2 regions of the Variovorax sp. PBS-H4 genome follow, and region 1 is predicted to be linked to the other one. Evidence: riboswitches for the same ligand, from Rfam matches in the RefSeq annotation. Region 1 holds a riboswitch; the other holds the start of a gene.
What was found. Region 1 has a riboswitch for glycine ahead of E5CHR_RS24405 (D-amino acid dehydrogenase). Riboswitches for the same ligand answer to the same signal wherever they lie in the genome.
Positions count from the first base shown of each region.

Region 2: another riboswitch for glycine. It lies ahead of gcvT (glycine cleavage system aminomethyltransferase GcvT); the one in region 1 lies ahead of E5CHR_RS24405 (D-amino acid dehydrogenase).

Region 1 is NZ_LR594675.1:5,107,122-5,118,195, reverse strand. It holds gene E5CHR_RS24425 (isochorismatase family protein) at 1-282, shown strand, start outside; gene E5CHR_RS24420 (Re/Si-specific NAD(P)(+) transhydrogenase subunit alpha) at 387-1,502, shown strand; gene E5CHR_RS24415 (NAD(P) transhydrogenase subunit alpha) at 1,528-1,860, shown strand; gene E5CHR_RS24410 (NAD(P)(+) transhydrogenase (Re/Si-specific) subunit beta) at 1,863-3,350, shown strand; gene E5CHR_RS24405 (D-amino acid dehydrogenase) at 3,405-4,730, opposite strand; glycine riboswitch at 4,815-4,920, opposite strand; glycine riboswitch at 4,925-5,028, opposite strand; gene E5CHR_RS24400 (MFS transporter) at 5,174-6,367, shown strand; gene E5CHR_RS24395 (cysteine hydrolase family protein) at 6,520-7,176, shown strand; gene E5CHR_RS24390 (substrate-binding protein) at 7,256-8,452, shown strand; gene E5CHR_RS24385 (ATP-binding cassette domain-containing protein) at 8,455-9,198, shown strand; gene E5CHR_RS24380 (ABC transporter ATP-binding protein) at 9,191-9,895, shown strand; gene E5CHR_RS24375 (branched-chain amino acid ABC transporter permease) at 9,915-10,772, shown strand; gene E5CHR_RS24370 (branched-chain amino acid ABC transporter permease) at 10,769-11,074, shown strand, end outside.
Region 2 is NZ_LR594675.1:2,953,528-2,964,601, reverse strand. It holds gene E5CHR_RS13920 (TRAP transporter substrate-binding protein) at 1-256, shown strand, start outside; gene E5CHR_RS13915 (TRAP transporter small permease) at 343-837, shown strand; gene E5CHR_RS13910 (TRAP transporter large permease) at 863-2,140, shown strand; gene E5CHR_RS13905 (hypothetical protein) at 2,446-3,333, shown strand; glycine riboswitch at 3,350-3,449, shown strand; glycine riboswitch at 3,462-3,575, shown strand; gene gcvT (glycine cleavage system aminomethyltransferase GcvT) at 3,617-4,789, shown strand; gene gcvH (glycine cleavage system protein GcvH) at 4,847-5,218, shown strand; gene gcvP (aminomethyl-transferring glycine dehydrogenase) at 5,266-8,169, shown strand; gene E5CHR_RS13885 (histidine phosphatase family protein) at 8,249-9,016, shown strand; gene E5CHR_RS13880 (NAD(P)H-hydrate dehydratase) at 9,016-9,894, shown strand; gene E5CHR_RS13875 (YciI family protein) at 10,027-10,452, shown strand; gene E5CHR_RS13870 (RNA polymerase sigma factor) at 10,571-11,074, shown strand, end outside.

The DNA.
Region 1 (11,074 bases):
CTGGGTTTTTCGATTCGGCCGGCGAAGCCGCTTGCGGACGGTCGTCCCTTCACTGCCTTTCACCAAGGCATGGCCGTCGTGGCCGGGCGCGCGCCGTCGCATCGTCAGATCGACCACATCGCATTCGAGGTCAACGACGTGCGAGCCTTGCGCGACAAGCTCAAGAAGTCGGATGTCGAGTTCCAGCAGGACCTGCATGACGGGCCCTACGGCCTGACCATCTACGTGACCGATCCCGACGGCACGCGCGTCGAGCTGTACCAGGTCGGCGTGACGGCCTGAGCTTCATTGCCCGCCGCCGCGTGGGCGTGGGCTCCTTCTGCCAGCGATGCAATGCCCTGCGGGCGATGCATCGCCGCGTGTGATCCAACGAGAGAGACTTCCCCATGCTGATAGGCGTGCCGGCCGAGACTGTGCCCGGCGAAACCCGAGTGGCCGTGACTTCGGAGACGGCCAAGAAGCTTGTCGCGCAGGGGCACACGGTGCGTGTGCAGTCCGGCGCCGGCGTTGCTGCGTCGCTCACCGATGCCGCCTACCAGGGTGCCGGTGCCGAGATCACCGATGCCGCTGGCGCCTTTGCCTGCGAGCTCGTGCTGAAGGTGCGTGCACCCACGCACGCCGAGGCTGCGCTCATGAAGCCTGGCACCGTGGTGGTGGGCATGCTCAACCCCTTCGATGCCCAGGGCCTGCAAAGGCTCGCGGAGGCCGGCCTCACCGGCTTTGCGCTGGAAGCCGCCCCCCGCACCACCCGCGCCCAGAGCATGGACGTGCTCTCTTCCCAGGCCAACATCGCCGGCTACAAGGCCGTCATGATCGCCGCCGACCGCTACCAGCGCTTCTTTCCCATGCTCATGACCGCTGCGGGCACCGTCAAGGCCGCGCGCGTCGTCATCCTGGGCGTCGGCGTCGCTGGCCTGCAGGCCATCGCCACTGCCAAGCGCCTGGGTGCCGTCATCGAGGCCTCGGACGTGCGCCCCTCCGTCAAGGAGCAGGTCGAGTCCCTGGGCGCCAAGTTCATCGACGTGCCCTACGAGACCCAGGAAGAAAAGGAAGCCGCCGAAGGCGTCGGCGGCTATGCCCGCCCCATGCCCCAGAGCTGGCTCGATCGCCAGAAAGCCGAAGTCGCCAAGCGCGTGGCCCAGGCCGACGTCGTCATTACCACCGCGCTCATCCCCGGCCGGCCCGCCCCCGTGCTCGTCACCGAGGACATGGTCAAGGCCATGAAGCCCGGCTCCGTCGTCGTCGACCTCGCCGCCCCCCAAGGCGGCAACTGCCCCCTGACCGAGCCCGGGCGCACCGTCGTCAAGCACGGCGTCACCCTCGTGGGCGAGACCAACCTGCCCGCCCTCGTGGCCGCCGACGCCTCCTCGCTCTACGCGCGCAACGTGCTCGACTTCCTCAAGCTCGTGCTCCCCAAGGAGGGCGGCTTCAAGATCGATCTCGAAGATGACATCGTCGCTGCCTGCCTGATGAGCCGCGACGGCCAGCTCACCCGCAAGTAAGAACAAGCCGAACGAGGAGAAAGCCATGGACCCGGTATCCCATACCGTCATCAACCTGATCATCTTCGTGCTGGCCATCTACGTGGGCTACCACGTGGTCTGGACCGTCACCCCCGCGCTGCACACGCCCCTGATGGCCGTGACCAACGCCATCTCCGCCATCGTCATCGTGGGCGCCATGCTCGCGGCCGCGCTCACCACCACCTGGCTGGGCAAGGGCATGGGCGTGCTGGCCGTGGCCCTGGCAGCGGTCAACGTCTTCGGCGGCTTCCTCGTCACCCGGCGCATGCTGGAGATGTTCAGGAAGAAGGACAAGAAGGCCCCGGCTGCTGCAGCGGCCAAGGCGGGGGGCCACTGACCATGTCGATGAACGTCGTCACGCTGCTGTACCTGGTCGCCAGCGTCTGCTTCATCCAGTCCCTCAAGGGCCTGAGCCATCCGACCACCTCGATCCGCGGCAACATGTTCGGCATGGCCGGCATGGCCATCGCCATCCTGACCACCGCGGCGCTGATCGTGCAGCTCGCCGGCGGCAGGGGCCAGGGCATGGCCTGGGTGCTGCTGGGCCTGGTGGTGGGCGGCGGCTACGGCGCCTACCGCGCCAAGACTGTCGAGATGACCCAGATGCCCGAGCTGGTCGCCTTCTTCCACAGCATGATCGGTCTGGCGGCTGTCTTCATCGCGGTGGCGGCCGTGGTCGAGCCGTGGGCCTTCGGCATCACGCCGCCTCCGGTGGCTGCGCTCATCGGGGGCAACACGCCCGAGGGTGCCTACGTGGTCGACGGCCTGGCGCGCTGGGCGATTCCGGCGGGCAACCGGCTGGAGCTGTTCCTGGGCGCGGCCATCGGCGCCATCACCTTCAGCGGCTCGGTCATCGCCTTCGGCAAGCTCTCGGGCAAGTACAAGTTCCGCCTGTTCCAGGGTGCGCCGGTGCAGTTCAAGGGCCAGCACATGCTCAACCTGGTGCTGGGGCTCGCGACCATCGGCCTGGGGCTGGTGTACATGGCCACCGAGAGCTGGACTGCCTTCTTCCTGATGCTGCTGCTGGCCTTCGTGATGGGGGTGCTGATCATCATCCCGATCGGCGGGGCGGACATGCCGGTGGTGGTGTCGATGCTCAACAGCTACTCGGGCTGGGCGGCCGCGGGCATCGGCTTCAGCCTGAACAACGCCATGCTGATCGTGGCGGGCTCGCTGGTGGGCAGCTCGGGGGCGATCCTGAGCTACATCATGTGCAAGGCGATGAACCGCTCGTTCTTCAACGTGATCCTGGGCGGCTTCGGCGGCGAGGCGGCAACGGCCACGGGCGCGGCCCAGGAGCAGCGCCCGGTCAAGAGCGGCAGCGCCGACGACGCGGCCTACATGCTCTCCAACGCCGAGACCGTGATCATCGTGCCCGGCTATGGGCTGGCGGTGGCGCGCGCGCAGCACGCGGTCAACGAGCTGGCGCAGAAGCTCACCGAGAAGGGCGTGACGGTGAAGTACGCGATCCACCCGGTGGCCGGGCGCATGCCGGGGCACATGAACGTGCTGCTGGCGGAGGCCGAGGTGCCCTACGACCAGGTGTTCGAGATGGAGGACATCAACGGCGAGTTCGCGCAGGCCGACGTGGCGATCATCCTGGGGGCCAACGACGTGGTGAACCCGGCCGCGCTCACCAAGGGCACGCCGATCTACGGCATGCCGATCCTGGAGGCCTACAAGGCCAAGACGGTGATCGTGAACAAGCGCAGCATGGCCGCGGGCTATGCCGGGCTGGACAACGAGCTGTTCTACATGGACAAGACCATGATGGTCTTCGGCGACGCCAAGAAGGTGGTCGAGGACATGGGCAAGGCGATCGAGTAAGAGCAGTCAAGCTGCACGCACGTGTTGAACCGCGTGCGTGCAGCAGGCAGGTCGTCAGCGCTGCAGCCAAGGGGTGGATGAGGCAGGCTGCCGGATGCCTTTCGTCCCGTCGTGCAGCCCGGTGAACGCGAAGTCCACCTCGGGCGCGAGCCCGCTCACGATGCGCGCGATCGATTTGCCCGAGCCGCAGGCGTGCGTCCATCCCAGCGTGCCATGGCCGGTGTTGAGGAACAGGTTCGGCAGCTTTGTTTTTCCGATCAGCGGCACGTTGCTCGGCGTTGCCGGCCGCAGGCCAGTCCAGAACTGGGCCTGGCGGGTATCGCCGGCGCCCGGGAACAGTTCTTCGACGCGCCGCACGATGGCTTCGCAGCGCACGCGGTTCAGGTCGCGGTCGTAGCCATTGAGCTCAGCCGTGCCGGCGATGCGCAGGCGGTCGCCGCTCTCGGAGGTGTAGCGCGAGAACACCAGCTTGTATTCGTCGTCGGTCAGGGAGACCTGGTGCGCTTTCGATGCGTCCTTGACAGGCAGCGTCACCGAATAGCCCTTGGCCGGGTAGATCGGCAGCTTGATGCCGAGCGGTGCGGCGTACAGCGGGCTCAGCGAGCCCATCGCCAGCACGAAGGCATCGCCGCGGATGCGCTGGAAGCGGCCTTCGTCGTCCGTCGCTTCCACATGGTCGATGCTGCCGCCGGATTCGCGCAGCGCGGTCACGGTGTGGCTCATGAGGAAGTTCACGCCGGCCGCGGACGCAAGCCTGACCAGTTCGCGCGCAAAGCGGTTGGCGTCGCCTGATTCGTCCTCGGCCGTGTAGGTAGCCCCCGCCAGGTGAGAGCGGATGTGGGCCAGTGCGGGCTCGATCTCCACCGCCTTGTCCGCCGAGATCACCTGCCGCTCGCAGCCCAGCGCGCGCATCTGCTCAGCCGGCTTCAACGCCCCATCGAATTCCTTCTGCGTCGTATAGAAGTGCAGGATGCCCTGGGTGCGCTGGTGATAGGCAAGGCCGGTTTCGCGGCGCAACTGCTGCAGCGTTTCGCGGCTGTAGGTGCCCAGCCGCACGATCTGCTCGATGTTGTGGCGCGTGCGCGCCGGCGTGCATTCGCGCAGGAACTGCAGGCCCCAGAGCCACTGGCGCATGTCTGCCCGGATGCGGAACAGGAGCGGCGCATCTTCCTTGCCGAGCCATTGCAGCACCTTGAGCGGCGCACTCGGGTTGGCCCAGGGTTCGGCGTGGCTGACGGAGATCTGGCCGCCATTGGCAAAGCTGGTTTCGGCAGCCGGTGTGGCCTGCCGGTCGACCACGGTCACTTCGTGGCCGAGTTGCTGGAGGTAGTAAGCGGAAGTCACGCCGAGCAGGCCGGCACCAAGAACGATCACGCGCATTTCATGCACCTTTGAGGTTGCAGCGCTCGAACGCAACGGAAACGGAAGCTCGAAAAGAAAGCAACCGGACCATGCGTCCAAGTTGCCGCTCCCCCTGTCCTCGGTACCTGAGAGATTCGCCCGCTGCGCCCGCAGCGGGTTTGCTCCTTCGGTGCATCACGTGGTGTGATGGCTCTCCAGACGGCTTTGACAGTTGATGCAGTACAGGCTCGTTGTTGCGAGCGGACCTGAGCGTTTATGGGAGTTTGCGCCTTCGGTGGGGCCGCCTCGCAGCGGCCCGCTCTCCTGCAGTGAGGCAGATTGTAGAGGGCGCGGCCCGCACCGCCAAGCGCTTCTGCGCGCCGGGTACCCGCATCCGGCGGGGCGCTCGGCGCTTGGGTAATCCCGCCCCCGACGCTCCCCGCGTTCTGTGACGATGCGCACCTGAAACCCGAACATGCGCCATGCGAACGCCCCAGCCTCACGCGTTGCGATCCTTCATCCTTCTCTATGTGTTGCTGTACGCATCATTCGGGGTGGCGTCGCCCTTCTGGCCTCGCTTTTTCGAAACGCGAGGGATGTCACCCGAGCAGATCGGGCTTCTGCTGGGACTCGGGACCATCGTACGGCTGATTGCCGGCCCGGTTGCAGCGCGCCTGGCAGATCGCTTGGAGCGGTTGAGTCACGTGCTGGCCGCCGCTGCGGCCCTTGCTGCCTGCCTTGCACTTGGGCTTCCCTGGGTCGGCGGGTTCTGGATCTTTCTGGTCGTCCGGCTCTGCCATGAAGCTGCGCTCACACCAACCACGTCGCTTGCCGACGCCTTGGCGCTGGATGCTTCGAAGTCGGCCGCTTCATCCGCAACGAGGTTCGAATATGGCTGGGTACGAGGTGCGGCATCGGCCGCCTTCGTGTTCGGAACGCTGGTCGCTGGCCAAGTCATCGGCTGGACGGCACTCACATCGATCGCATGGATGCATGGGACACTCCTTCTGCTCGCAGCAGCAAGCACCATGCTGCTGCCAGCGCGGGGTGACAACACCCGCGTCGCCCCTGAACGATCATCCTTCGCGGCCATCGGGGAACTGCTGGGGATCGTCGTGTTCCGGCGCATGCTCCTCATCGCGGCCCTGGTCTACGGCAGCCATGCCATGCATGACGCATTCGCTGTCATCCGATGGAACGCAGCAGGCGTGAGCCAGGCCACGATCAGTGTCCTGTGGTCCGAAGCCGTTGTCGCGGAGGTCCTGGTCTTCGTGTTCATCGGACCTCGATGGCTCGATTCGCTCGGGTCGAGTGGTGCAGCTGCGATCGCGTGCACGGCGGCTGTCGTGCGATGGCTCGTGGTGGCGTCTTCGACCGATCCCTGGGCGCTGGCACTCGTACAGCCCCTGCATGGATTGACGTTTGCGCTTCTGCATCTCGCGTGTATGCGCCTCATGGGCACCACCGTGCCTCGGCATCTTGCCGCGACCGGCCAAGCCATGTATGCACTCGGACCAGGACTGGTGACAGCGCTTCTGACCATGTCGACCGGAATGCTCTATGCACGCCTCGGAGCCGGCGGCTTCCTGCTAATGGCGCTGTTGCCCGCCATTGCTTTGCCGCTGTGCCTGGGCCTGAAATTCTCGGCGCGGCGTCAAAGCAGGGGAGAGGGCTGATGACGATCCGCAAGGGTCCGTGGCCAGCTCCGATGTGCGGGCAAAAAGGGCTTGTCACCCGTTTGCGCGATATGTAGTATGCACTTCATGAAAATGTAGCGAAGGCTACATGAACTGGAATTGACTGCCACCCAACTGGAAGGCGCCCGACGATGATTCCGAACACAGCGGTCGACGCGTTCTCGGCCAAGGGAATTTCAGAGCCGACGGCCATAACGGCCCGCAACACCGCGGTGCTCGTGGTGGACATGGAGAACGACTTCTGCGTGGAAGGCGGCGCCATGGTGCTGCCCGGCTACGAAAAGCTGATCGGACCACAGCTCGCAGTCATCGACGCGGCGCGCGAGGCCGGAGGCCCGATCGTGTTCATCACCGATGCGCACCGCCCGGGGGTGCATCGCGACCGCGAGTTCCTCAAGCGGTCCCGCCATTGCATCGAAGGCACCTGGGGCGCGCGCGTGGTGGATGCCCTGAAGGCGCGTCCCGACGACCACTACGTCATCAAGCGCCGCTATTCGGGTTTCTTCGGCACCGACCTCGACATGACATTGAAGGACCTCGAAGTCGACAGCGTCGTCGTGATGGGCGTGGTCACCAACATCTGCGTGCGGTCGACGGTACACGACGCCTTCTTCCTCGGCTACCGCGTGTTCGTGCCCGAAGACTGCGTGGCCGCACCGTCGGCGCGCGAGCAGACGTCTTCGCTCTTCGACATCGCCACCAGTTTCGGCTGGGTCACCGATTCGACCGAGGTGGCACGCGCCTATTCCGGCGGCGGCCTGGTCGGCAATCGATTCGAATTCGCCTGACGCGCCGGCGGTCCATCCGAACGGCGCCTGCATGGCCCGGGTTTCTTCTCTTCAGCGTTCAACCTCTGGAGCTTCTCGCATGCATGCCCCACTCGTCATCTCGCCGCGCCGGCGCATCTTCGTTCGTGCCGGTGCCGCGGCGCTGGCCACCGGAACGCTCGGCCTGCCCGGCCTCGTCCACGCCGCTGCCGGCGGCCCCGTGAAGATCGGCATCCTGCAACCCTTCTCAGGGGGCCTCGAAGCGCTGGGCGAACAAGGCTTCCAGGGCGGCAAGATGGCGATCGATGAAATCAACGAAGCCGGCGGCCTGCTGGGCCACAAGGTCGAACTGGTGCGGGCCGATACGCGCACCGATCCCAAGACCGCGGTCGAGCGCGCGCAGGAGCTGATTCGTCGCGACGGCGTCGATGCGATCCTCGGCCCGCTCACCAGCGCGGAGCGCGATGCCGTGCGTCCGACCATCGAGCGTGCGAAGGTGCCGCTGCTCTATGCCACCGACTACGAAGGCGGCACCTGCAGCCGCTACATCACCTGCTTTTCCGCCCTTCCGGCCGCCTGGGTCGAGCCGCTGATCAGCTACGCGAGCAAGAACGTCGGCAAGAAGCTGTACCTCATCGGCAGCGACTACATCTGGCCCAAGCGCATGAACGAGGCGGTGCGCGCGTCGGCGCAGAAGAACGGCGCCACCGTGCTGGGCGAGGAGTACGTGCCCTTCGGCATCAAGGACTACGCCAGCACGCTGCGCAAGATCGAGGCCTCTGGCGCCGACACGCTGGTCGTCAGCGTCGTCGGAGCGGACGCCGTGACCTTGATCAAGCAGTTCGCCGGCGCCGGCCTCAAGCGCAAGCTGCGCGTGCTGTTCTTCGGCTTCAGCGAGAACTACCTCGCCGGACTGTCGACGCAGGAGTCCGACGACATCGTGACCGTCTCGAGCTTCACCTCGACGCTCAAGAAGCCGGAGGCGGCCGACTTCGTGAAGAAGGTGCGCGAGCGCTTCGGTCCGCAGACCATCGTGTCGAACAACCTCTATGCGCACTACAACCTGATGCGCTTCTACTTCGGCGGCGTGCAGCGCGCCAAGACGGCCGACAAGGAACGCGTGACCGATGCCATGCTCGGCCAGACCCTGGCGACGGGCAACGGCGAGGTGCTGCTTCGCGCCAGCGACCGCCATGTCGACCTCAACACGGTGATCTCGGTAGCAAAGGGCGGCAGCCTGGACCTGCTGCAGGATGTCGGCCGCGTGGTCGCGCCTTCGCAGTGCAAGAAGGCCTGAGCGTGTCCGCATTGCTTGAGGTCCGCGGCGTGCAGAAGCACTTCGGCGGCGTGCGGGCGCTCGAAGGGGTGGACCTGTCGCTCGATGCCGGGCAGGTCTACTGCATTGTCGGACCCAACGGCTGCGGCAAGTCCACCTTGCTGGCCGTCATCAGCGGCGACCTCGCTCCGACCGCAGGCACCGTCTGGTTCGACGGCCGCGACATCACCGGCCTGCCACCGCCGCGCATCGCGCGCCTCGGCGTGCTGCGCAAGTTCCAGGCGCCGAGCATCTGTCCGGCCCTGAGCGTGGCCGAGAACATGGAGGCCGCGCTGATGGTGGGCGTGCCGCCCTGGCGTCGCCTCGGCGCCGGCCGGCACCTGCAACGACTGGAAGAACTGCTGGACGTGATCGGCCTGTATCACCGCGCGGCCCTGACGGCCGAGGAGCTCGCGCATGGCGAGAAGCAGTGGCTGGAGATCGGCATGCTGCTGGCCGGCGACAGCCGCGTGCTGCTGCTGGACGAGCCTACCGCCGGCATGACCATCCGCGAGACGCAGCAGACCGTGTCGCTCATCAAGCGCATCGCCACCGAACACAAGCGCACGATTCTGGCGATCGAGCACGACATGCATTTCGTCGCCGGCCTGGAGTGCGAGGTGATCGCGCTGCTGCGCGGCAAGGTGCTGCGCCGCGGCAGCTACCAGGAGGTCAGCAACGACCCGGAAGTCCGCGAAGCGTACCTGGGAGCGGCCAGCCATGTTTGAAGCCTCGGGAGTCAGCGGCGGATACCTCAAGGGCAGCCAGGTGCTGCGCAATGTCACGCTCACCCTCGCGCGCGGCAGCGTCACCGCGTTGATGGGGCGCAACGGCATGGGCAAGACGACGCTGATGCGGGCCATCACCGGCCATCTGCCGCACGTCGCCGGCTCCATGCGCCTGCACGATTGCGAGCTCACCAAGCGAGCGGCTTTCCAGGTGGCGCAGCTTGGCGTGGGCTATGTTCCGCAAGGCCGCGACATCTTCGCCGACTTTTCCGTCGAAGAGAACCTGATGATGGGCGTGCTGGGCAAGTCGAAGCTGCCGAAGACGTTGCCCGACTGGGCCTGGAGCACCTTCCCGGTGCTGGCCGAAAGGCGCCGCCAACGCGCGGGCACCCTGTCCGGCGGCCAGCAGCAGCAGCTGGCCATCATGCGGGCGCTGGTCGGTCGGCCGGAGCTGCTGCTGCTCGATGAGCCCTCCGAGGGCATCCAGCCCTCCATCGTGATGGAGATCGGCGCGACGATACGGCGCATCGCGGCCGAGCAGGGCTTGGCGGTGCTGCTGGTCGAGCAGAACCTCGACCTGGTGCGTGCCATGGCCGGGCGCTGCCTGTTCATCGAAAGCGGCACCATCGCGGAAGAGGCCGATGTCGCCACGCTGCACGCCGAGGCCCCCGTGATTCGCCGCTACCTGTCGGCCTGACCGAGAGACGAGCAACGACATGACCGACATCCTCGCGCTGGTCCTCGACAGCACCAGCTTCTTCCTGGTCCTCCTGCTGGTCGCGCTGGGGCTGGTGATCATCTTCGGCCTGATGAACGTCATCAACATGGCGCATGGCGAGTTCTTCCTGATCGGCGCCTACACAGCCGTGTCGGTGACACGCGCCGGCTGGCCCTTCTGGTGGGCGCTGCTGCTGGCGCCACTGGTGTTGGCGGGGGTCGGCTGGATCGTCGAGCAGGCGGTGGTGCGCTTCGTCTACCGGCGCTTCATCGACTCCATCCTCGCCACCTGGGGTCTGTCGCTGATGCTCAAGCAGTTGATCGTCATCATCTTCGGTCCGCGGTCGCAGAGCGTGGCCGATCCGCTGGCCACCACGGTGAACCTCCTGGGCATGGCCTACCCCGGCTATCGGCTGTTCGTCATGGCGGCTTCGATCGCGCTGACGGCGCTGACGTTCGTGCTGCTCTATCGCACCCACATCGGCCTCACTATCCGCGGCGTGATTGCCAACCGCGCGATGGCGGCCTCGCTTGGCATCAACACACGGCGGCTCGACGTAAGCACTTTCATGGCGGGTGCGGCGCTGGCCGGCTTCGCAGGCGCCGTCATGGCGCCCCTGATGAGCGTCGATCCGCAGATGGGCGCGGGCTTCCTCATCCCCTCGTTCCTGTCGATCCTGGTGGGCGGGACCGGCAGCTTCCTCGGCGTGGTCATCGGCGCAGGCCTCATCTCCAGTGGCAGCACCGGACTGTCGGCCTTGCGCGATCCGGTGTTCGCCCAGGTCGTGGTGTTTTCTCTGGCCATCGTGATCATCCGGCTGTTCCCCAACGGGCTCTTCGGACGGCGCTCAAGATGAACCGCTTCTCTCCTTGGGCATCCTGGTCGACGCCGGCCATCTGGCTGCTGCTGGGCCTCGCGCCGCTCGCGCTCGGCGAATGGGCCCAGTCGCAGCTTGCCCAGTTCATGACCTACGGCATCTTCGCGCTGGGCCTTGGTTTCCTGTGGGGCCATGCGGGCGTGCTGTCTTTCGGGCAGGCCATCTTCTTCGGCCTCGGCGCCTACTCGATGGGACTGACCTCGCTCGGCATGGTGCCGGGTATCGCGCCGAGCACCTTCAACGGCCTGCTGCTTGCCTTCGCGACGAGCGGGCTGGCGGCG
Region 2 (11,074 bases), 2.2 Mb from region 1:
CAAGGCGGCCTTCGACAAGCTCAGCGCGGCCGACAAGACCGCCTTCCTCGAAGCCGCCAAGGTGGCGGTGAAGGCGAACCGCGACCGCGTCGACCAGGACGACGCCAATGGCGTGAAGGAACTGCGCGCCCAGGGCATGACCGTGATCGAGAACGTGGACAAGGCGAAGTTCGTCAGCACGCTGGCGCCTGTCAACGCCGAATTCGAGAAGCAGTTCGGCAAGGCCAACATCGACAAGATCCGCAATTTCAAGTGAGCTTCCTGCCGCGATGACTCGCGGCGCGCGCCCGCGCAGCACCAGCTCGCGGGCGCTCTTTTTTTCAGACCTTCCATGCCTCGCTCATGAAATCTGCCTTCCTCCGATTCGACCGATGGACCAGTTCGCTGTCCATGGCCGTCGCCTGCCTCATGCTGGTGATCGCCTCGGCGCTCGGCGTGTTCCAGATCATCACGCGCTTCGTGCTCGAGCAGCCGGCCGAATGGTCGGAGATCCTGATCCGGGTGAGCCTGATCTGGATGGTCTTCATGGGCATCCCGACTGCCTTTCGCCAGGGCGCGATGGTCAGCGTCGACGTGCTGTACCGCTGGAGCCCGCCGAAGATGCGGCGCGTGCTCGACTGGATGGTGTGCCTCGCCGCGCTGACGCTGATCTGCGTCATCATCTGGTGGGGCTGGGACTACGCGAAGCGCGGCGGCGTGCAGTCCATGGCAGGGCTGGAGTCGATCTCGATGTTCTGGGCGTACGTGGCAATGCCCATCGGCGGCCTGTTCAGCGTGGTCGGCATCATCGGCAACCTGCTCGATCCGCAGCGGCAGGAACTGGAGACTGCGCAATGAGCACGGCAACAAGCGTGGGGGCTCCATGACCCCCGTCATGATCACCACGATGGTGGTGTGCTTCGCACTCACCATCTCCGTCGCCGTCTCGATCGGCCTGGCCTCCATCGTCGGTATCCAGGCCTCGAACGCGAACATGCTGATCTCCGTCAAGGAGATGTTCAACGCGATCAACAAGTTTCCGCTCGCGGCCATCCCCTTCTTCATCCTGGCCGGCAACCTGATGGAGACCGGTGGCATCTCGCGCCGCCTGGTGGAGTTCGCCAAGAGCCTGGTGGGTGGCGTGCAAGGCGGCCTCCCCATGACGTGCGTACTGACCTGCATGATCTTCGCCGCGGTGTCGGGCTCTTCGGTCGCCACCACCTTCGCCATCGGCGCCATCCTGATCCCGGCGCTGATCAAGCACGGCTACCCGACCAGCTACGCGGCGGCGCTGCAGGCCACGAGCGCGGAGCTGGGCGTGATCATCCCGCCCTCGATCCCGATGATCCTCTACGGTGTGAGCGCCGAGGTGTCGATCGGCGAGCTGTTCATCGCCGGGTTCGGCCCCGGCATCCTGATCAGCCTGGCGCTGATGGCCTTCGTCTATGTCTACTGCAAGTTCAAGGGCCTCGGCAAGAACGACGGCGACGGCCGGCTGAGTGTCGGCGTGGCCACCTGGCGAGCGGGCTGGGCACTGCTGATGCCGGTGATCATTCTTGGCGGCATCTACGGCGGCATCTTCACGCCCACCGAAGCCTCTGCCGTGGCCGTGCTCTACGCCCTCGTCGTCGGCATGCTGATCTACCGCGAGATCAAGCTGCCACAGCTCTACGCCGTACTGCGCAAGTCGGTGATCTCGTCGTCGGTGATCATGTTCATCATCGCCAACGCCGGCCTGTTCGCCTTCCTGATCACTCGCGCCGGCGTGCCCGAGGCGATCGGCCACTGGCTCGAGGCCGTGCTGAAGTCGCCGGCCATGTTCCTGCTCGGCGTCAACGCCGCGCTCTTCGTCATCGGCATGTTCATCGAAACCAGCGCCGCGATCATCGTGCTGGCGCCGATCCTCGCGCCGGTGGCGATGCACTTCGGCATCGACCCGGTGCACTTCGGGCTGGTGATGGTGGTCAACCTGGCGCTGGGCATGATCACGCCGCCTTTCGGGGTCAACCTGTTCGCAGCCTGCACGGTCGCTCGCATCTCGCTCGACCGCATGGTCGCGCACCTGGTTCCCTTCGTACTGGTAATCCTGGCCTGCCTGATGGTCATCACTTACGTGCCGGGCATTTCGCTGGGGCTGCGAGACCTGGTCTATTCGAGGTAGTCCAGGCACGGCGGCCCGAGCCCGTTCGGTCCGCGTTCAACCTGCGCGCCTTGCGAGGAGGCGTGCGGTCGTGAGAACAACGGGTTACAGGGCGGTCGGCCATACGGCGTCTTCGCTGACAAACGCGACCCCTCGTTCGTGAATAGGCTTGGGGTTTCCCCGCTCTTGCTGACAGCATCGTCGCTTTCTGCATCAAGGCACTAACATTTGCGCAGCTCGCAAGGCCGCGCAACGCATGGGGTTGAGCCCCGCCGCACCTGATTTCTTCTCTCCCTGCACGCATGACAAGCTACGGTTTCGTTCACTTGGAATTCGGCGACCAGCACCGCGACCGTTCGCTCCAGGTCCTGGAAAGGCTGCGAACCCGCCTCGCCCAGGACGGCGACCGCTTCTCGAGCGTGATCGTCGACAACGCCCGCCCCAGGCCGGCCGAAAGCGCGACCGGCATGGCTTCGGAGCAGGGCCTGGTGGTCCCGGGCGACAACAGCAACCGGGAGTTCTCCGGCTGGGACCGCGGCGTCGAGACATTGCTCTCCCGAGGCGAGCAGCCGGATGTCTGGCTCTTCTCGAACGACACGGTCGCCCTCAACCACGCCTGGAGCGAGCGCCGGCTGGAGCGCTTCGGCGGCGAGATCGGCAAGCTCGCGCTGCACCCGGGCCCCTGGCTGTTCGGCGAGATCAACGACTTCCCGCGCTCGACCATGACGCCCATGGGACCACTGCTCGAATGGGTGTCGACCTACTGCTTCGCCATGAACGACACCCTGCGCCACCGGCTGGGTACGCTCTCGCCGGGCAACGCGCTGCTCGATTCGCTGGTCAACGAGCGCTTCGAGCCGGAACGGGGCGTCTTCCGCGACCATGTGGGCGAGGCCTATGTCGATTTCGTGTCCGCCTGGCTCATCAGCGACGACGGCCAGGGCGTGCAGAAAAAGCGCCGCTTCAAGTGGGACCACGAATGGCACAAGGCCAGCCCGCTGGGCCCCGAGAACTTCGAGGACCTGCGCATGAAGGCGCGCTGCTGCCTGTCGGAGCACATGCTGAGCCTGCGCGCCCGGCAGCTCGGCGCCGACATCCGCTCGCCTTATGACGCCCGCAACGCACGCGAGCACATCCGGCGCTCCCTGCAGTTCCTCGCGGACAAGCTTTGGGAGAAATTCCTGCTGCGCCGGCTGCGGCTGGAGCGTTCGTAAGGCCCTTTCCCTTACACTCGCCCGGTCAGGAGAGAGCCCCGGAGGTGGGGCCGCCGAAGGCGCAGGGCCCATTGAACGAGGCCCGAACGCTCAGGCAAAAGGACTGACGAGGCGCCCGAGGTTGCGGGCGTTTCCTTGCTGGAGAGAGGCGGCGCTTTGTATTGAAGCGAGGGTCGCCCACCGAAGGAGCAAACCCCGATCGTGGGGCGAATCTCTCAGGTAAAGCGGACAGCAGGGGTGGCCCATGGCTTGACTGCCATGGATCCGGACTGCCCCTGACCTGATGGAGAGTGCCTTGGCCTCCGCTTCCGACGATCTGCAAAAGACCCCGCTGCACGACCTGCACATCGAGCTCGGCGCCCGCATGGTGCCCTTTGCGGGCTACTCGATGCCGGTGCAATACCCCGCCGGCCTGATGGCCGAGCACAGACACACGCGCACTTCGGCCGGCCTGTTCGACATTTCCCACATGGGCCAGCTGCGCCTGGTGGGGGCCGAAGCCGCTGCCGCCTTCGAGACCCTGATGCCGGTCGACGTGATCGGCCTTTCGCCCGGCAAGCAACGCTACGGCCTGTTGCTGAACGACGAGGGCGGCATCCTCGATGACCTGATGTTCTTCAACGAGGGGCACGATTCGATCTTCGTGATCGTCAACGGCGCGTGCAAGGCGGGCGACATCGCGCACATCCAGGCCAGCATCGGACAGCGCTGCCAGGTGCAGCCGATGCCCGATCACGCCCTGCTTGCCCTGCAGGGGCCCCAGGCCGCGGCCGTGCTGGCACGCCTGTCGCCCGGCATCGAGCGATTCGTCTTCATGACCGGCGGCGCGGTGCAGATCGGCGGCATCGCGGCCTTCGCGACCCGCAGCGGCTACACCGGCGAGGACGGCTTCGAGATCTCGGTTGCCGCAAACGATGCGGAGGCCCTGGCCCGGCTGCTGCTGGCGCAGCCCGAAGTACAGCCCGTCGGCCTGGGGGCACGCAACTCGCTGCGGCTGGAAGCCGGCCTGTGCCTCTACGGCAACGACATCGACACCACCACCAGCCCGGTCGAGGCCTCGCTCAACTGGGCGATCCAGAAGGTGCGGCGCAGCGGCGGCGCGCGAGAAGGCGGCTTTCCGGGGGCGGACCGCGTGCTGGCGCAGCTCACGGCAGACGCCGGCACCGCGGGCCATCTCGACCACGAGACGCTCACGCGCAAGCGCGTCGGACTGGTGGCGCTGGAGCGCGTACCGGTGCGCGACGGCACGCTGCTGCAATCCTTCGAGGGCGTCGATATCGGGCGGGTCACCAGCGGGCTGCTCGGCCCCACGGTGGATCGGCCGATCGCAATGGGCTATGTGGCGCTTGCGTACGCAGCGCCCGGCACCCGAATCCAGGCCATCGTGCGCGGCAAGCCGGTGGCGATGGAGGTCAGCACCCTGCCCTTCGTTCCCGCGCGCTACTACCGAGGCTGAAGGCCCGCTGTTCGACGTCACCCTTCAAGTTTCCATTTCTTCCCCAGGAGCCATTCCATGACCATCAAGTACACCAAGGACCACGAGTGGGTGAACGCCGAGGGCGACACCGCGACCGTGGGCATCACGCTGCATGCGCAGGACGCGCTGGGCGACGTGGTCTTCGTCGATCTGCCGCAGGTCGGCCAAGGCTATGCGCAGGGCGAGGTCGCCGGCGTGGTCGAGTCGGTCAAGGCAGCGGCCGACGTGTTCATGCCGGTCGCCGGCGAGGTCACCGAGGTCAACGAGGCGCTGCGTGCCGATCCCTCGCTGGCCAACAGCGCGCCCGAAGGCGAAGGCTGGTTCTTCAAGATGAAGATCACGGAGCCTGCCCAAATCGAGGCCCTGCTCGACAAGACCGCCTACGACAAGTTCGCCGACGAGGCCTGAAAGCGGACTGCCAAGGTTTCCTGATCCCGCCACCCTGCTCACACTCCATGCCGAAGTCCACCCCGCCTTCCCCGCCCACCCTCGCCGATCTCGAGAACGCAGGCGAATTCATCGCACGCCATATCGGGATCGAGGCCGCGGACGAGACGCGCATGCTCGCTGCCGTCGGCTCGAGGACGCGCGCCGAGCTGATCGACGGCATCGTGCCGCCCGCCATCCGCCGAAGCCACGCGATGCGCCTGCCTGCGCCGGTCACTGAAGCCGGCGCGCTGGCCGAGCTGCGCGCCATCGCGGCGAAGAACAAGGTGGCGAGGAGCTTTATCGGCCAGGGCTACTACGGCACCCACACGCCGGGCGTGATCCTGCGCAACGTGCTTGAAAACCCGGCCTGGTACACGGCGTACACGCCCTACCAGGCCGAGATCTCGCAGGGACGCATGGAGGCGCTGCTCAACTTCCAGACCATGGTCTGCGACCTGACCGGCATGGCCATCGCGAATGCCTCGATGCTCGACGAGGCCACCGCCGCAGCCGAGGCGATGACGCTGGCCCGCCGCAGCGTCAAGAACAAGAGCAATGTGTTCCTCGTCTCGGGGGACTGCCACCCTCAGACCATCGAAGTCATCAAGACGCGCGCCGCGCCGCTCGGCATCGAGGTCAAGGTCAGCACCGTTTCCGAGACCCTGCCGCATTTGATGGCGAGCGGCGACTTCTTCGGCGCGCTGGCGCAATACCCCTCCACCACCGGCCACGTGCACGACCTGCGCCCGCTCGCGGGCCACGCCCACGCGTGCGATGCCGCCTTCTGCGTGGCGGCCGACCTGCTGGCCCTCACCCTGCTGGCGCCGCCCGGCGAGTGGGATGCCGACATCGTCTGCGGCACCACGCAGCGCTTCGGCATGCCCTTGTGCAACGGCGGCCCGCATGCGGCCTACCTGGCGTGCCGGGACGAGTTCAAGCGCTCGCTGCCTGGCCGGCTGGTGGGCGTCAGCGTCGACACGCAGGGCCGGCCCGCCTACCGGCTGGCACTGCAGACGCGCGAACAACACATCCGCCGCGAGAAGGCCACCTCCAACATCTGCACCGCGCAGGTGCTGCCGGCGGTGGTGGCGAGCATGTATGCCGTCTACCACGGACCCGAAGGCCTGACGCGCATCGCCCAGCGCGTGGCCGCCCTCACAGCCATCCTGGCGCAAGGCCTCGAGCAGATGGGCCGCGAGCTCGCCAATGCCACGGCTTTCGACACGCTCACCGTGCTGACAGGCGACGACACGCCGAAGATCCTGGAGAAGGCCCAGGCCGCCTCGGTCAACCTGCGCCAGGGCCTGCAGCAGCACCTGGGCATCTCGCTCGACGAGACCAGCACGCGCGCTGACATCGAGACGCTGTGGGCCCTGTTCGTGCCGGCCGGCATGCCGATGCCTCGCTTCGACGAGCTCTCGGCCACGGTCGGCGCGCGCATCCCGCCGGACCTGCGCCGCGGGAGCGCCTTCCTCACGCACCCGGTGTTCAACACCCACAAGAGCGAGACCGCGATGCTGCGCTACATCCGCAGCCTGTCCGACAAGGACCTCGCACTGGACCGCAGCATGATTCCGCTGGGCAGCTGCACGATGAAGCTCAACGCGACCAGCGAGATGATCCCCATCACCTGGCCCGAGTTCGCCAATATCCACCCCTTTGCCCCGGCCGAGCAGTTGCGCGGCTACGCCGAGCTCGATGCGCAACTGCGCGCCTGGCTCTGCGAAGCCACAGGCTACGCCGGCATCAGCCTGCAGCCCAACGCCGGCTCGCAAGGCGAGTACGCGGGCCTGCTGGCCATCAAGTCCTACCACGAAGCCCAGGGACACGGCCATCGCAATGTCTGCCTCATTCCCTCCTCCGCCCACGGCACCAATCCCGCCAGCGCGCAGATGGCAGGCATGAAGGTGGTGGTGACCGCCTGCGACGCGCAGGGCAACGTCGACATGGACGACCTGGCGCGCGCCTGCGAGCTGCACCGCGACGACCTCGCCGCGGTGATGATCACCTACCCCAGCACCCATGGCGTCTTCGAGACCCGCGTCAAGGAGCTGTGCGAGATCGTGCATGCGCATGGCGGCCGCGTGTACGTGGACGGAGCGAACATGAACGCGCTGGTCGGCGTGGCCGCGCCGGGCGAGTTCGGCGGCGACGTCAGCCACCTCAACCTGCACAAGACCTTCTGCATTCCGCATGGCGGTGGGGGGCCCGGCGTGGGGCCAGTGTGCGTGGTCGAGGACCTGGTGCCCTACCTGCCCGGCCATGTGAGCAGCGGCATTCCCTCGAACGGCGTCGGCGCCGTGTCCGCCGCGCCGCTGGGCAATGCGGCGGTCCTGCCGATCAGCTGGATGTACTGCCGCATGATGGGCGCGGAAGGCCTGCAGGCCGCGACCGAGACGGCGATCCTCAGCGCCAACTACATCAGTGCGCGGCTCAAGGAACACTATCCCACCCTCTACGCCAGCCCGAACGGCCATGTGGCGCACGAGTGCATCCTGGACCTGCGGCCGCTCAAGGACACCAGCGGCGTGACGGCCGAGGATGTAGCCAAGCGCCTGATCGACTACGGCTTTCACGCGCCCACGCTGAGCTTCCCGGTGCCCGGCACGCTGATGGTCGAGCCCACCGAAAGCGAGCCCCTGGCCGAGCTCGATCGCTTCATCGACGCGATGATCGCGATCCGCGGCGAGATCCGCCGCATCGAGGAAGGCATCTGGCCGCGCGAGGACAACCCGCTGAAGAACGCGCCGCACACCGCCGACAGCCTGCTGGCCAGCGAGTGGTCCCGGCCCTACTCGCGCGAGCTCGGCGCCTTCCCGATCGCCTCGGTGAAGGACGCCAAGTACTGGCCGCCAGTGGGCCGCATCGACAACGTCTACGGCGACCGCAACCTGTTCTGCAGCTGCGTGCCGGTTGCCGACTACGTGTGATGCCGCCTGGGGCGCATCTGCCGAAATAGGCCTTTGCCTACGAGGCGAGCGGACGAGGCTTCCTACCATGGCCCTCGCCATGCAATCGAATTGGCCTCAAACCCTCTGGATCGCGCGCCACGGCCAAAGCGCCGGCAATGTCGCGCGCGACGCCGCCGAAGCGGGCGGGCTTCCGCTGATCGAGCTGGCGTGGCGCGACATCGACGTGCCGCTCTCCGACCTGGGCATCGAGCAGTCGATTGCGCTCGGCAGCTGGTTCGCCAAGCTGCCCGCGCAGGAGAAGCCCGAAGTGATCCTCTGCTCTCCCTACGTGCGCGCCCGCACCACGGCGGAACTCGTCGCCGAGCACGGCGGCCTGTCCGGCGACACGATCAAGCTGCGCGTCGACGAGCGCCTGCGGGAAAAGGAATTCGGCATTCTTGACCGGCTGACCAAGTTCGGCATCCGCCAGAAGCATCCCGAGCTCGACGCGCAGCGCCTGCACGTGGGCAAGTTCTACTTTCGCCCGCCCGGCGGCGAGAGCTGGTGCGACGTGATCCTGCGCCTGCGCAGCCTGCTCGAGATGGCGACGCGCGAGTACGCGGGCCAGCGCGTGCTGGTGGTGGCGCACCAGGTCATCGTCAACTGCCTGCGCTACTTGATCGAGCACCTGGACGAGAAGCAGATCCTCGATATCGACCGGCAGGGCGACGTGCCCAATTGCGCCATCACCTCTTACCGCGCCGAGCGCCGCGGCGACGAAGACGAGGTGCTGCAACTCGACCTGGTGAACTTTCTCGCGCCGCTGCGCGAAGCCGACACGCCGGTCACCCGCGCGCCCGACCAGCCGGCAGCGCCCAAGCCCTGATGGTCCTTCCGCGCGCCGCAGCCCTGACCGAAGCATCGCTGGCACATTGGCCGCTGCCCGACCCCGGACCGAACGCTGACAAGGAGGCTCGCGGACAGGTGCTGGTGATCGCGGGCAGCACCGAGCTGCGCGGGGCGGCGTTGCTCGCCGGTATTGCGGCGCTGCGGGCGGGCGCGGGCAAGCTCACCATCGCCTGCCCCGCGTCAATTGCACCGGGCCTGGCGCTCGCGGTGCCTGAATCGCGCGTCATCCCCCTGCCCGAGACGCGTGGCGGCGGTCTCGCAGCGCGCGGCTGCGAGGCGCTGGCTCCGCTGGCCGAGCGGGTCGCGGCAGTGGTGGTCGGACCTGGGCTGCGCGACGAGCGAGGCAGCATGCCCTTCGTGCGCCGGCTGCTGCCCCTCTTCCGGGAGTGCACCGTGCTGCTGGATTCGATTGCCATGTCGGTGGCGACCGAACGCCCCTTCGACACCCCGGTGCTCCTGACGCCGCACGCAGGCGAAATGGCGCACCTGTCCGGCCTGTCCAAGGAGGCCATTGCCCAGGAAGCGCTGGCGGTCGCCTGCGAAGCAGCCGTTCGCTGGAATGCCTGCGTGGTGCTGAAAGGCGCGCGCACCATCATTGCAACGCCGCAAGGCCGCGCATGGCGCTTCGATGACGGCTCGCTCGGGCTTGCGACATCGGGTTCCGGCGACGTGCTTGCGGGGCTCATGGGCGGTTTCGCGGCCCGCGGGCTCCCGCCCGAGCAGGCAGCCGCCTGGGCCGTTGTGGTGCATGCCAAAGCCGGCAACAATCTGGGCCGGCGTCTCGGCCCCGTGGGTTATCTCGCGCGTGAGCTTGGCGGGGAAGTGCCGGCAGTGATGCGGAAGCTCGGTCGCTGACCGGGCCTCGAGCACGGTCGCTGCGGCCTTGCAAAACTTTACAAGCTTGGGTGTCGATCGATGCCGTCCTCCTTCGACGTGCATTTAGAGCCTCATTTCGAAGCTCGTCCATCCAACTTCAGGAGATACGACATGCGATTCATGGTCATCGTCAAAGCCGACAAGGACACCGAGGCGGGCGTGATGCCGACGGAGAAGATGCTCACCGCGATGGGCAAGTACAACGAGGAACTGGTGAAGGCCGGCGTGATGCTGGCTGGCGAAGGCCTCCAGCCCAGCTCCAAAGGGGCCCGCGTGCGATTCGACGGCAAGAACCGCACCGTGATCGATGGTCCCTTCAGCGAGACCAAGGAGCTGATCGCCGGGTATTGGCTCTGGCAAGTGCGTTCCAGGGACGAAGCCATCGAATGGCTCAAGCGCGCGCCTTTCGGCGATGGGGCAGAGGTCGAGCTGCGCCAGGTCTTCGAAATGGAAGACTTCGGTGTGGAGCTCACGCCCGAGCTGCGCGAGCAGGAAAAGCGGCTCATGGAGGGAGTGGAAAAGAACCGCAGGTCTTGAGCGTCCGAGGCGGAGGACTTCGGCGCCGAGTTCACGCCAAGATGCGCAGCACGAAGACTGGCTGCGCGACGCGGCCGAGAAGCGCGCCACGGCGCAGCGTTGAGGAGCAATCTTCCGGATGAGCACGCCCGAGATCCATCGCATCATCCATGCCGTCTGGCGCATCGAGTCGGCGAAGATCATCGCGGCGCTCGCACGCATGGTTCGCGATGTCGGCGTGGCCGAGCAGCTGGCGCAGGACGCACTGGTCGCTGCCTTGGAGCAATGGCCTCGCGACGGTGTGCCGGACAACCCTGCGGCCTGGCTCATGCAAGCCGCCAAGCACCGTGCCCTCGACCTGCTGCGCCGGCGCAAGCTGCATGCAAGCAAGGAGCACGAGATCGGCCGAGAGATGGATGCCCGGCACGCCATGGCGACAGCCGATTTCGCGGAAGCGGTCGATGCGGCGCTTGACGACGACGTGGGCGACGACCTGCTGCGCCTGGTCTTCATCGCCTGCCACCCGGTGCTCTCGCCCGAGGCGCGCGTGGCGCTCACGCTGCGCCTGCTGGGCGGCCTCACCACCGACGAGATCGCGCGCTCCTTCCTGGTGCCGGAGCCCACCATCGCGCAGCGCATCGTG